DNA from 3 places in the Neobacillus oceani genome. Region 2 is predicted to be linked to each of the others. Evidence: a T-box and tRNA genes for the amino acid it is inferred to sense, from the RefSeq annotation. Region 2 holds a T-box; the other regions hold tRNA genes.
The links. The T-box of region 2 lies ahead of ileS (isoleucine--tRNA ligase). A T-box ahead of a tRNA ligase gene usually reads a tRNA of that ligase, here a tRNA-Ile.

Region 1 (4,284 bases), 1.8 Mb from region 2:
CACGGATGTGCTTGTCGTAACAAGCAAAGGATATGGAAAGCGGACTGCCGCAGCCGAATACCGTATCCAGGGCCGTGGAGGAAAAGGTATTAAGACAGCAAACGTAACTGAACGGAACGGTGAACTCGTTTCAATGAAAACTGTTACGGGTGAGGAAGACCTTATGCTCATTACAACTAGCGGGGTGCTTATCCGTATCCCGGTTGACAGCATATCGAAGGTAGGAAGGAACACAATCGGTGTCAAGCTGATCAACATTAAAGATAATGAAAGTGTGGCAACGGTTGCGAAAGTAGAAAGGGAAGAAGAAAAGCCCGAAGACGAATCCGGTGCAGCAGTTGAAGCTACGCATACAGATGAAGATATTGTCGTAACTGAGGTTGTCGAATTGGATGAGCCTGCAGGAAGCCTGGACCAAGATCCAGAAGAAGAGAGCGGCGAAGAATAAGCGTCAAATGCTAAATTAAAGCGGGAAGCCGGATTATGGCTTCCCGTTTTTCAATAACTTTTTAAAGGAATTATCAGAAATAACTTTCTGTTTTAAAAGGTATTGCCTGTTTGCCGGGTTGCTGATATAATCACAAAGGTCGGCTTGAGTTATTAACACTGAGAAGTTAAATATTTAATAAAAAGTATTGACGTTAACCAGCTGATATGATATATTATTAAAGTCGCTGTTGGGCGACAATTGCTCTTTGAAAACTAAACAAACAAGCGTCAACAAACAATAATATAGTGATCTTCGGATCACTAGCCAACGTAACTTTATGAGCTAAACTCATACTCTTTTTTGGAGAGTTTGATCCTGGCTCAGGACGAACGCTGGCGGCGTGCCTAATACATGCAAGTCGAGCGGAAGTTTCAAAAGCTTGCTTTTGGAACTTTAGCGGCGGACGGGTGAGTAACACGTGGGCAACCTGCCTGTAAGACTGGGATAACTTCGGGAAACCGGAGCTAATACCGGATAATCCTTTCTAACACATGTTGGAAAGCTGAAAGACGGTTTCGGCTGTCACTTACAGATGGGCCCGCGGCGCATTAGCTAGTTGGTGGGGTAATGGCCCACCAAGGCGACGATGCGTAGCCGACCTGAGAGGGTGATCGGCCACACTGGGACTGAGACACGGCCCAGACTCCTACGGGAGGCAGCAGTAGGGAATCTTCCGCAATGGACGAAAGTCTGACGGAGCAACGCCGCGTGAGCGAAGAAGGCCTTCGGGTCGTAAAGCTCTGTTGTCAGGGAAGAACAAGTACCGGAGTAACTGCCGGTACCTTGACGGTACCTGACCAGAAAGCCACGGCTAACTACGTGCCAGCAGCCGCGGTAATACGTAGGTGGCAAGCGTTGTCCGGAATTATTGGGCGTAAAGCGCGCGCAGGCGGCCTCTTAAGTCTGATGTGAAAGCCCACGGCTCAACCGTGGAGGGTCATTGGAAACTGGGGGGCTTGAGTGCAGAAGAGGAGAGCGGAATTCCACGTGTAGCGGTGAAATGCGTAGAGATGTGGAGGAACACCAGTGGCGAAGGCGGCTCTCTGGTCTGTAACTGACGCTGAGGCGCGAAAGCGTGGGGAGCGAACAGGATTAGATACCCTGGTAGTCCACGCCGTAAACGATGAGTGCTAAGTGTTAGAGGGTTTCCGCCCTTTAGTGCTGCAGCAAACGCATTAAGCACTCCGCCTGGGGAGTACGGCCGCAAGGCTGAAACTCAAAGGAATTGACGGGGGCCCGCACAAGCGGTGGAGCATGTGGTTTAATTCGAAGCAACGCGAAGAACCTTACCAGGTCTTGACATCCTCTGACACTCCTGGAGACAGGACGTTCCCCTTCGGGGGACAGAGTGACAGGTGGTGCATGGTTGTCGTCAGCTCGTGTCGTGAGATGTTGGGTTAAGTCCCGCAACGAGCGCAACCCTTGATCTTAGTTGCCAGCATTCAGTTGGGCACTCTAAGGTGACTGCCGGTGACAAACCGGAGGAAGGTGGGGATGACGTCAAATCATCATGCCCCTTATGACCTGGGCTACACACGTGCTACAATGGATGGTACAAAGGGCAGCGAAGCCGCGAGGTGGAGCCAATCCCATAAAACCATTCTCAGTTCGGATTGCAGGCTGCAACTCGCCTGCATGAAGCCGGAATCGCTAGTAATCGCGGATCAGCATGCCGCGGTGAATACGTTCCCGGGCCTTGTACACACCGCCCGTCACACCACGGGAGTTTGTAACACCCGAAGTCGGTGGGGTAACCGCAAGGAGCCAGCCGCCTAAGGTGGGACAGATGACTGGGGTGAAGTCGTAACAAGGTAGCCGTATCGGAAGGTGCGGCTGGATCACCTCCTTTCTAAGGATATTGCCTTCGGGCAATCGGAATGCGGACCTCTTGGTCCGTAAGTTGACTGCTTGTTTGTTTAGTTTTGAGGGAGCAATCCTTCTTGAATAATGATGTGGGCCTATAGCTCAGCTGGTTAGAGCGCACGCCTGATAAGCGTGAGGTCGATGGTTCGAGTCCATTTAGGCCCACCATTCATGTTCTATAATATGGGGCCTTAGCTCAGCTGGGAGAGCGCCTGCTTTGCACGCAGGAGGTCAGCGGTTCGATCCCGCTAGGCTCCACCAATCGTCTTTATGACGAACTTCGTTCCTTGAAAACTGGATAATGTTAAGAAGAAGTAACCAAGAAGAACCGAGTGATCGCCATTTTAGTTTTCTCTCTGGTAAACAGAGTGGAATGACCTTTTAGGTTAAGTTAGAAAGGGCGCACGGTGGATGCCTTGGCACTAGGAGCCGATGAAGGACGGGACTAACACCGATATGCTCCGGGGAGCTGTAAGTGAGCTTTGATCCGGAGATTTCCGAATGGGGAAACCCGCCATCCGTAATGGGGTGGCATCTTTACCTGAATCCATAGGGTATTGAAGGCAGACCCGGGGAACTGAAACATCTAAGTACCCGGAGGAAGAGAAAGCAAACGCGATTCCCCAAGTAGCGGCGAGCGAAACGGGACATAGCCCAAACCGGAAGGCTTGCCTTCCGGGGTTGTAGGACACTCTACATGGAGTTACAAAGGAACGGGGTAGGCGAAGAGGCCTGGAAAGGCCTGCCGGAGAAGGTAAAAGCCCTGTAGCTGAAACTTCGTTCCCTCCTGAGTGGATCCTGAGTACGGCCGGACACGTGAAATCCGGTCGGAATCCGGGAGGACCATCTCCCAAGGCTAAATACTCCCTAGTGACCGATAGTGAACCAGTACCGTGAGGGAAAGGTGAAAAGCACCCCGGAAGGGGAGTGAAAGAGATCCTGAAACCGTGTGCCTACAAGTAGTCAGAGCCCGTTCATGGGTGATGGCGTGCCTTTTGTAGAATGAACCGGCGAGTTACGGTCCCATGCAAGGTTAAGCCGAAGAGGCGGAGCCGCAGCGAAAGCGAGTCTGAATAGGGCGAATGAGTATGTGGCCGTAGACCCGAAACCAGGTGATCTACCCATGTCCAGGTTGAAGTCCAGGTAACACTGGATGGAGGACCGAACCCACGTACGTTGAAAAGTGCGGGGATGAGGTGTGGGTAGCGGTGAAATTCCAATCGAACCTGGAGATAGCTGGTTCTCTCCGAAATAGCTTTAGGGCTAGCCTCACGTTGTAAGAGTCTTGGAGGTAGAGCACTGTTTGGACTAGGGGCCCCCATCGGGTTACCGAATTCAGACAAACTCCGAATGCCAAAGACTTATCCGTGGGAGTCAGACTGCGAGTGATAAGATCCGTAGTCAAGAGGGAAACAGCCCAGACCACCAGCTAAGGTCCCAAAGTATACGTTAAGTGGAAAAGGATGTGGAGTTGCTTAGACAACCAGGATGTTGGCTTAGAAGCAGCCACCATTTAAAGAGTGCGTAATAGCTCACTGGTCGAGTGACTCTGCGCCGAAAATGTACCGGGGCTAAACGTATCACCGAAGCTGTGGATTGACATCTTCGATGTCAGTGGTAGGAGAGCGTTCCAAGGGCGTTGAAGCAGGACCGGAAGGACCTGTGGAGCGCTTGGAAGTGAGAATGCCGGTATGAGTAGCGAAAGATGGGTGAGAATCCCATCCACCGAATGCCTAAGGTTTCCTGAGGAAGGCTCGTCCGCTCAGGGTTAGTCGGGACCTAAGCCGAGGCCGAAAGGCGTAGGCGATGGACAACAGGTTGATATTCCTGTACCACCTCTTCATCGTTTGAGCAATGGGGGGACGCAGGAGGATAGGGTAAGCGCACTGTCGGATATGTGCGTCTAAGCAGTTAGGCTGGAAAGCAGGCAA
Region 2 (4,284 bases):
TTCATCCCTCCGCTTGGGATGATTGACATCTCTCCGATTGTCGCCATCCTTGTTCTCCAATTTGCGATGAGAGGCCTGTACAGGGTATTCACCTGGTTTTGACGGCCGCATTGGCTTTTAGGCTGGCTGGCTCAGGCGGCCAGTCTTTTTGATTGAGGGACTTTTGATTCTAGGAGCAAATACATGAATATTTACCAGCACTTCAGGCCTTCGGAAAGGGAGTTCATCGATCAGGCGCTGCAATGGAAGAGCCAGGTGGAAACTTCCTATGCGATGAAATTGACCGACTTTCTCGATCCAAGGGAGCAGCATATTCTTAAAACACTGATCGGTGAGAACGGAGAAGTCCGGGTCCAATTTTCTGGAGGCACCGAAAATGCCGAACGAAGACGGGCGCTTTTGCTTCCCGACTATGCCGTAGCAGGGCAGGAAGAATTCCAAATCAGCCTGATGGATATCCGGTACCCTTCGAAATTTGTTTCAATCGAACATCCCCAGGTCCTGGGGAGCCTAATGTCAATTGGACTCAAAAGGGGGAAATACGGGGACATCCTGATGGGAGAAGGAAAAGCTCAATTTTTTTGCGCCTCCGAAGTGGCGGATTTCGTGAAAATGCAGCTGGAGTCAATCGGAAGAGCCTCGGTAGGCGTCAGTGAAATTCCGATTGGGCAGGCGCTTCAGCCGGCTGAAACTTGGTCCGAAGAATCGATGACCGTAAGTTCGCTGAGGCTCGACGCTGTACTGGCCGCCATCCATCATTTATCGAGGCAAAAAGCCCAGCTCTTCATCCAACAGGGGCTTGTCAAGGTAAATTGGGCAGAGGCTGTGAATCCCGCTTTCGAGTTGGGAGAGGGCGATATGATTTCTGTCCGGGGATATGGCCGCGCAAGGGTGCTTTCGATTGAGGGGAAAACTAAAAAAGAAAAATGGCGGATTGTCGCCGGAAAACAAAAATAATTTTAAAGCGATATGCAGGAAAATGCCTGTTCCTGTCGAATTAACTAGTAGATAAATACATAGCAAACAAGCAGGGAGCGAAAATCGAGCCCTCCTGCATAAAGATTATACTCAATTTAAGGGAGGTTGCGGTATGCCATTAACACCATTGGATATTCACAATAAGGAATTCACAAAGGGATTCCGGGGATATGATGAAGACGAAGTAAACGAATTTCTCGATCAAGTGATCAAGGATTATGAACTGATCCTTCGTGAAAAAAAGGAATTGGAAGAGCGCCTGAATGATATGAATGACCGTCTCGGCCATTTTACCAACATTGAGGAAACGCTGAACAAATCCATTATCATCGCCCAGGAAGCGGCCGAGGAAGTTAAGCGGATTGCCCAGAAGGAAGCAAAGCTTATCATCAAGGAAGCCGAGAAGAACGCGGACAGGATTGTAAACGAGTCCCTGTCGAAAGCCCGTAAAATCGCCCTTGAAATTGAAGACCTGAAGAAACAATCCAAAGTATTCAGGACTCGTTTCAAAATGCTCATCGAAGCGCAGCTTGATATGATCAACAACGACGACTGGGATCACCTGCTCGACTACAAGCTGGATGCGACCGAGCTGAAGGCAACGGAGGAAGAGGACTCGCTCGCTTGACGGATGCCTTCCTTATGGCATATAATTTCCTAATATAAGAATTGAAAAGACTAACAGGCAATGAAAGGGACAGTACAATTTCACAAGCTTTTTTTAGCGAGCCGGGAATGGTGGGAGCCGGCAAAAGCAGGAAATTGGAAAATCACCCAAGAGTCCCGCACTGAAAGGCTTAAGTAAAGCCTAGTAAGCTGCGGCGCCAATTCCACGTTACGGATGTTTGAGCGGGCGGCGTGTTACTATGCTGCCTATCAGGGTGGTACCGCGGGAAAGCAAAACCTTCTCGTCCCTATTTGGGACGGGGAGGTTTTTTATTTTTACCAAAACGTCCCTAATAAATGGCATGTAAGTTCAGGAGGAAAAGAAAATGGATTACAAAGACACATTGTTGATGCCGAAAACGGATTTTCCAATGCGCGGCAACCTTCCAAAAAGGGAGCCGGAAATCCAGGCGAAATGGGAAGAACAGAATATTTATAAAAAAGTACAGGAGCGGACAAAAGGCCGCCCGATGTACGTTCTGCATGACGGCCCACCGTATGCGAACGGCGATATCCATATGGGCCATGCCCTCAACAAAATCCTGAAGGATATCATTGTCCGCCACAAGTCCATGACAGGCTACAATGCCCCGTATGTGCCAGGATGGGATACTCATGGCCTGCCAATCGAACAGGCATTGGCGAATAAGGGGGTTAAGCGTAAGGAAATGACCGTAGCCGAATTCAGGCAGCTTTGCACCGAATACGCGCTTGGCCAAATCGACAGCCAGCGGACGCAATTCAAGCGGCTAGGAGTCAGGGGGGATTGGGAAAACCCATATATCACCCTAAAACCTGAATATGAGGCGCAGCAAATTAAAGTATTCGGGGAAATGGCGAAAAAAGGCTATATTTACAAGGGCCTCAAGCCAGTTTACTGGTCACCTTCAAGTGAATCCGCTCTAGCTGAGGCGGAAATCGAATACAAAGATAAAAAATCTCCATCTATATATGTGGCATTTAAAGTGAAAGACGGCAAAGGTGTCCTTGATACGGATACGAGCATTGTAGTCTGGACAACAACCCCCTGGACCATTCCAGCCAACCTAGGGATTTCTGTACATCCTGATCTCGTTTACGCGGTTGTTTCGGTAAACGGACAGAAATATGTTGTTGCCGAGGCGCTTCTTGAGTCAGTGGCAAAAGAAATTGGATGGGATTCCTATGAAGTTGCCCGGAAGGTAAAAGGCAGCGAGCTTGAGTATATTACAGCAGCCCATCCGCTTTACGCCCGCGATTCCCTTGTCATGCTTGGTGAACATGTAACTACTGATGCAGGGACCGGGTGTGTGCACACAGCTCCTGGCCACGGGGAAGATGACTTCCATGTAGGCCAGAAATATGGGCTTGGCGTGCTTTGCCCTGTGGATGACAAAGGCTATATGACAGCCGAGGCGGAAGGTTTGGAAGGCCTTTTTTATGATGAAGCAAATAAGCCAATCACACAGGCACTTGACGAAGCGGGAGCCCTGCTGAAACTATCGTTCATTACCCACTCCTATCCGCACGACTGGCGGACAAAAAAGCCGGTTATTTACCGGGCAACCGCCCAGTGGTTCGCTTCCATTAAGGACTTCCGGAACGAACTGCTTGAAGCGGTTAAAGAAACGGAATGGGTTCCGGCGTGGGGGGAAACACGCCTGTTCAATATGGTCCGCGACCGAGGCGACTGGTGTATTTCCCGCCAGCGTGTCTGGGGCGTGCCGATTCCCGTTTTCTACGCTGAAAATGGCGAACCTGTCATTACGGATGAAACAATCGAGCATGTATCTTATTTGTTCCGTGAACACGGTTCGAATGTTTGGTTTGAAAGGGAGGCCAAGGATCTTCTCCCTGAAGGCTTTACACATCCAGGTTCTCCGAATGGGACGTTTACGAAGGAAACCGATATCATGGATGTTTGGTTCGACTCCGGTTCTTCCCATCAGGCGGTCCTTGAAGAACGGGATGACCTGCAGCGGCCGGCCGACCTCTATTTGGAAGGCTCAGACCAATACCGCGGCTGGTTCAACTCATCGCTCTCTACCGCTGTTGCCGTGACTGGCAAGGCGCCGTATAAAGGGGTCTTGAGCCATGGATTTGTCCTGGACGGGGAAGGCAGGAAAATGAGTAAGTCACTCGGAAACGTCATGATACCTGAAAAAATCATGAACCAGATGGGTGCCGACATCCTGCGCCTTTGGGTTGCTTCGGTCGATTACCAATCCGATGTGCGCGTTTCCGATGCCATCCTGAAGCAGGTTGCCGAAGTATACAGGAAAATCAGGAATACATTCCGATTCCTGCTCGGAAACCTGGCAGACTTCAATCCGGAAACAGATGCCCTTTCCTATGAACAACTGCGCGAAGTTGACCAATTCATGCTCGTGAAGCTCAACCGGCTCATCAAACAGGTGAGAACCTCTTACGATAAGTATGAATACTCGGGAATTTACCATGCGGTCAACAATTTCTGCACCCTTGACTTGAGTGCGTTCTACCTGGATTTTGCTAAAGATATTCTTTACATCGAAGCAAAGGATAACAAGGCAAGGCGTGCAATTCAAACCGTTCTTTATGAGGCGCTCGTTTCCCTTGCACAGCTCGTTTCCCCGATTTTATCCCATACAGCGGACGAGGTTTGGGAATTCATTCCGGGCG
Region 3 (4,284 bases), 1.8 Mb from region 2:
ACAGTCGCCTGGGCCTATTCACTGCGGCTCTTCAGGGCTATGAACCCTAAAGAGCACCCCTTCTCCCGAAGTTACGGGGTCATTTTGCCGAGTTCCTTAACGAGAGTTCTCTCGCTCACCTTAGGATTCTCTCCTCGCCTACCTGTGTCGGTTTGCGGTACGGGCACCTTCCATCTCGCTAGAGGCTTTTCTTGGCAGTGTGGAATCAGGAACTTCGGTACTAAATTTCCCTCGCTGTCACAGCTCAGCCGTCACGGAAAGCGGATTTGCCTGCTTTCCAGCCTAACTGCTTAGACGCACATATCCGACAGTGCGCTTACCCTATCCTCCTGCGTCCCCCCATTGCTCAAACGATGAAGAGGTGGTACAGGAATATCAACCTGTTGTCCATCGCCTACGCCTTTCGGCCTCGGCTTAGGTCCCGACTAACCCTGAGCGGACGAGCCTTCCTCAGGAAACCTTAGGCATTCGGTGGATGGGATTCTCACCCATCTTTCGCTACTCATACCGGCATTCTCACTTCCAAACGCTCCACAGGTCCTTCCGGTCCTGCTTCAACGCCCTTGGAACGCTCTCCTACCACTGACATCGAAGATGTCAATCCACAGCTTCGGTGATACGTTTAGCCCCGGTACATTTTCGGCGCAGAGTCACTCGACCAGTGAGCTATTACGCACTCTTTAAATGGTGGCTGCTTCTAAGCCAACATCCTGGTTGTCTAAGCAACTCCACATCCTTTTCCACTTAACGTATACTTTGGGACCTTAGCTGGTGGTCTGGGCTGTTTCCCTCTTGACTACGGATCTTATCACTCGCAGTCTGACTCCCACGGATAAGTCTTTGGCATTCGGAGTTTGTCTGAATTCGGTAACCCGATGGGGGCCCCTAGTCCAAACAGTGCTCTACCTCCAAGACTCTTACAACGTGAGGCTAGCCCTAAAGCTATTTCGGAGAGAACCAGCTATCTCCAGGTTCGATTGGAATTTCACCGCTACCCACACCTCATCCCCGCACTTTTCAACGTACGTGGGTTCGGTCCTCCATCCAGTGTTACCTGGACTTCAACCTGGACATGGGTAGATCACCTGGTTTCGGGTCTACGGCCACATACTCATTCGCCCTATTCAGACTCGCTTTCGCTGCGGCTCCGCCTCTTCGGCTTAACCTTGCATGGGACCGTAACTCGCCGGTTCATTCTACAAAAGGCACGCCATCACCCATGAACGGGCTCTGACTACTTGTAGGCACACGGTTTCAGGATCTCTTTCACTCCCCTTCCGGGGTGCTTTTCACCTTTCCCTCACGGTACTGGTTCACTATCGGTCACTAGGGAGTATTTAGCCTTGGGAGATGGTCCTCCCGGATTCCGACCGGATTTCACGTGTCCGGCCGTACTCAGGATCCACTCAGGAGGGAACGAAGTTTCAGCTACAGGGCTTTTACCTTCTCCGGCAGGCCTTTCCAGGCCTCTTCGCCTACCCCGTTCCTTTGTAACTCCATGTAGAGTGTCCTACAACCCCGGAAGGCAAGCCTTCCGGTTTGGGCTATGTCCCGTTTCGCTCGCCGCTACTTGGGGAATCGCGTTTGCTTTCTCTTCCTCCGGGTACTTAGATGTTTCAGTTCCCCGGGTCTGCCTTCAATACCCTATGGATTCAGGTAAAGATGCCACCCCATTACGGATGGCGGGTTTCCCCATTCGGAAATCTCCGGATCAAAGCTCACTTACAGCTCCCCGGAGCATATCGGTGTTAGTCCCGTCCTTCATCGGCTCCTAGTGCCAAGGCATCCACCGTGCGCCCTTTCTAACTTAACCTAAAAGGTCATTCCACTCTGTTTACCAGAGAGAAAACTAAAATGGCGATCACTCGGTTCTTCTTGGTTACTTCTTCTTAACATTATCCAGTTTTCAAGGAACGAAGTTCGTCATAAAGACGATTGGTGGAGCCTAGCGGGATCGAACCGCTGACCTCCTGCGTGCAAAGCAGGCGCTCTCCCAGCTGAGCTAAGGCCCCATATTATAGAACATGAATGGTGGGCCTAAATGGACTCGAACCATCGACCTCACGCTTATCAGGCGTGCGCTCTAACCAGCTGAGCTATAGGCCCACATCATTATTCAAGAAGGATTGCTCCCTCAAAACTAAACAAACAAGCGGTCAACTTACGGACCAAGAGGTCCGCATTCCGATTGCCCGAAGGCAATATCCTTAGAAAGGAGGTGATCCAGCCGCACCTTCCGATACGGCTACCTTGTTACGACTTCACCCCAGTCATCTGTCCCACCTTAGGCGGCTGGCTCCTTGCGGTTACCCCACCGACTTCGGGTGTTACAAACTCCCGTGGTGTGACGGGCGGTGTGTACAAGGCCCGGGAACGTATTCACCGCGGCATGCTGATCCGCGATTACTAGCGATTCCGGCTTCATGCAGGCGAGTTGCAGCCTGCAATCCGAACTGAGAATGGTTTTATGGGATTGGCTCCACCTCGCGGCTTCGCTGCCCTTTGTACCATCCATTGTAGCACGTGTGTAGCCCAGGTCATAAGGGGCATGATGATTTGACGTCATCCCCACCTTCCTCCGGTTTGTCACCGGCAGTCACCTTAGAGTGCCCAACTGAATGCTGGCAACTAAGATCAAGGGTTGCGCTCGTTGCGGGACTTAACCCAACATCTCACGACACGAGCTGACGACAACCATGCACCACCTGTCACTCTGTCCCCCGAAGGGGAACGTCCTGTCTCCAGGAGTGTCAGAGGATGTCAAGACCTGGTAAGGTTCTTCGCGTTGCTTCGAATTAAACCACATGCTCCACCGCTTGTGCGGGCCCCCGTCAATTCCTTTGAGTTTCAGCCTTGCGGCCGTACTCCCCAGGCGGAGTGCTTAATGCGTTTGCTGCAGCACTAAAGGGCGGAAACCCTCTAACACTTAGCACTCATCGTTTACGGCGTGGACTACCAGGGTATCTAATCCTGTTCGCTCCCCACGCTTTCGCGCCTCAGCGTCAGTTACAGACCAGAGAGCCGCCTTCGCCACTGGTGTTCCTCCACATCTCTACGCATTTCACCGCTACACGTGGAATTCCGCTCTCCTCTTCTGCACTCAAGCCCCCCAGTTTCCAATGACCCTCCACGGTTGAGCCGTGGGCTTTCACATCAGACTTAAGAGGCCGCCTGCGCGCGCTTTACGCCCAATAATTCCGGACAACGCTTGCCACCTACGTATTACCGCGGCTGCTGGCACGTAGTTAGCCGTGGCTTTCTGGTCAGGTACCGTCAAGGTACCGGCAGTTACTCCGGTACTTGTTCTTCCCTGACAACAGAGCTTTACGACCCGAAGGCCTTCTTCGCTCACGCGGCGTTGCTCCGTCAGACTTTCGTCCATTGCGGAAGATTCCCTACTGCTGCCTCCCGTAGGAGTCTGGGCCGTGTCTCAGTCCCAGTGTGGCCGATCACCCTCTCAGGTCGGCTACGCATCGTCGCCTTGGTGGGCCATTACCCCACCAACTAGCTAATGCGCCGCGGGCCCATCTGTAAGTGACAGCCGAAACCGTCTTTCAGCTTCCCAACATGAGTTGGAAAGGATTATCCGGTATTAGCTCCGGTTTCCCGAAGTTATCCCAGTCTTACAGGCAGGTTGCCCACGTGTTACTCACCCGTCCGCCGCTAAAGTTCCAAAAGCAAGCTTTCGAAACTTCCGCTCGACTTGCATGTATTAGGCACGCCGCCAGCGTTCGTCCTGAGCCAGGATCAAACTCTCCAAAAAAGAGTATGAGTTTAGCTCATAAAGTTACGTTGGCTAGTGATCCGAAAATCACTATATTATTGTTTGTTGACGCTTGTTTGTTTAGTTTTCAAAGAGCAATTTCATACACATCGCCCAAAAGCGACTATATTAGTATAACATTTCGCATCAAGAAAAGTCAACAACTTTTTTTTGATTCCGCCGTTTTGTTCAGCGGCGACTTTTACTATATTACAGGGCTTCGATAATTTGGTCAACCCTTTTTTTGTTTTTTATCCCCGGAAAATAAATCCAATTAAATCCATCAAAAACACAAAAAGAAATCCGCCTTTTACTATGGATTTCTTTTTTATAAAGCTTTTGCATTAGCCAATTACAATTATATCAACCGCAACAAGGGCTGCCAAGCCCGGAATTCCAAGAAAACCTGCAATGGATGTTGTAAACAGGTTGATTGGAATGTGAATACCAAACTGGTTTCCAGCTGTATTCAAAAAGAACAAAAGAAGAGCACCAATCACAAGCTTTATCGCAGTCTGCCC

Region 1: it has a tRNA-Ile gene. The T-box ahead of ileS (isoleucine--tRNA ligase) is inferred to sense a tRNA for this amino acid. The anticodon was not compared.
Region 3: it has a tRNA-Ile gene. The T-box ahead of ileS (isoleucine--tRNA ligase) is inferred to sense a tRNA for this amino acid. The anticodon was not compared.

Annotation. Positions count from the first base shown of each region.
Region 1 covers NZ_CP143543.1:8,774-13,057, forward strand. Annotated here, with positions in the region: gene gyrA (DNA gyrase subunit A) at 1-448, shown strand, start outside; rRNA gene V1499_RS00040 (16S ribosomal RNA) at 788-2,339, shown strand; tRNA gene V1499_RS00045 (tRNA-Ile) at 2,445-2,521, shown strand; tRNA gene V1499_RS00050 (tRNA-Ala) at 2,539-2,614, shown strand; rRNA gene V1499_RS00055 (23S ribosomal RNA) at 2,738-4,284, shown strand, end outside.
Region 2 covers NZ_CP143543.1:1,800,635-1,804,918, forward strand. Annotated here, with positions in the region: gene V1499_RS09015 (YggT family protein) at 1-102, shown strand, start outside; gene V1499_RS09020 (RNA-binding protein) at 184-957, shown strand; gene V1499_RS09025 (DivIVA domain-containing protein) at 1,091-1,606, shown strand; T-box leader at 1,658-1,897, shown strand; gene ileS (isoleucine--tRNA ligase) at 1,971-4,284, shown strand, end outside.
Region 3 covers NZ_CP143543.1:41,894-46,177, reverse strand. Annotated here, with positions in the region: rRNA gene V1499_RS00220 (23S ribosomal RNA) at 1-1,813, opposite strand, end outside; tRNA gene V1499_RS00215 (tRNA-Ala) at 1,937-2,012, opposite strand; tRNA gene V1499_RS00210 (tRNA-Ile) at 2,030-2,106, opposite strand; rRNA gene V1499_RS00205 (16S ribosomal RNA) at 2,212-3,763, opposite strand; gene V1499_RS00200 (pro-sigmaK processing inhibitor BofA family protein) at 4,108-4,284, opposite strand, start outside.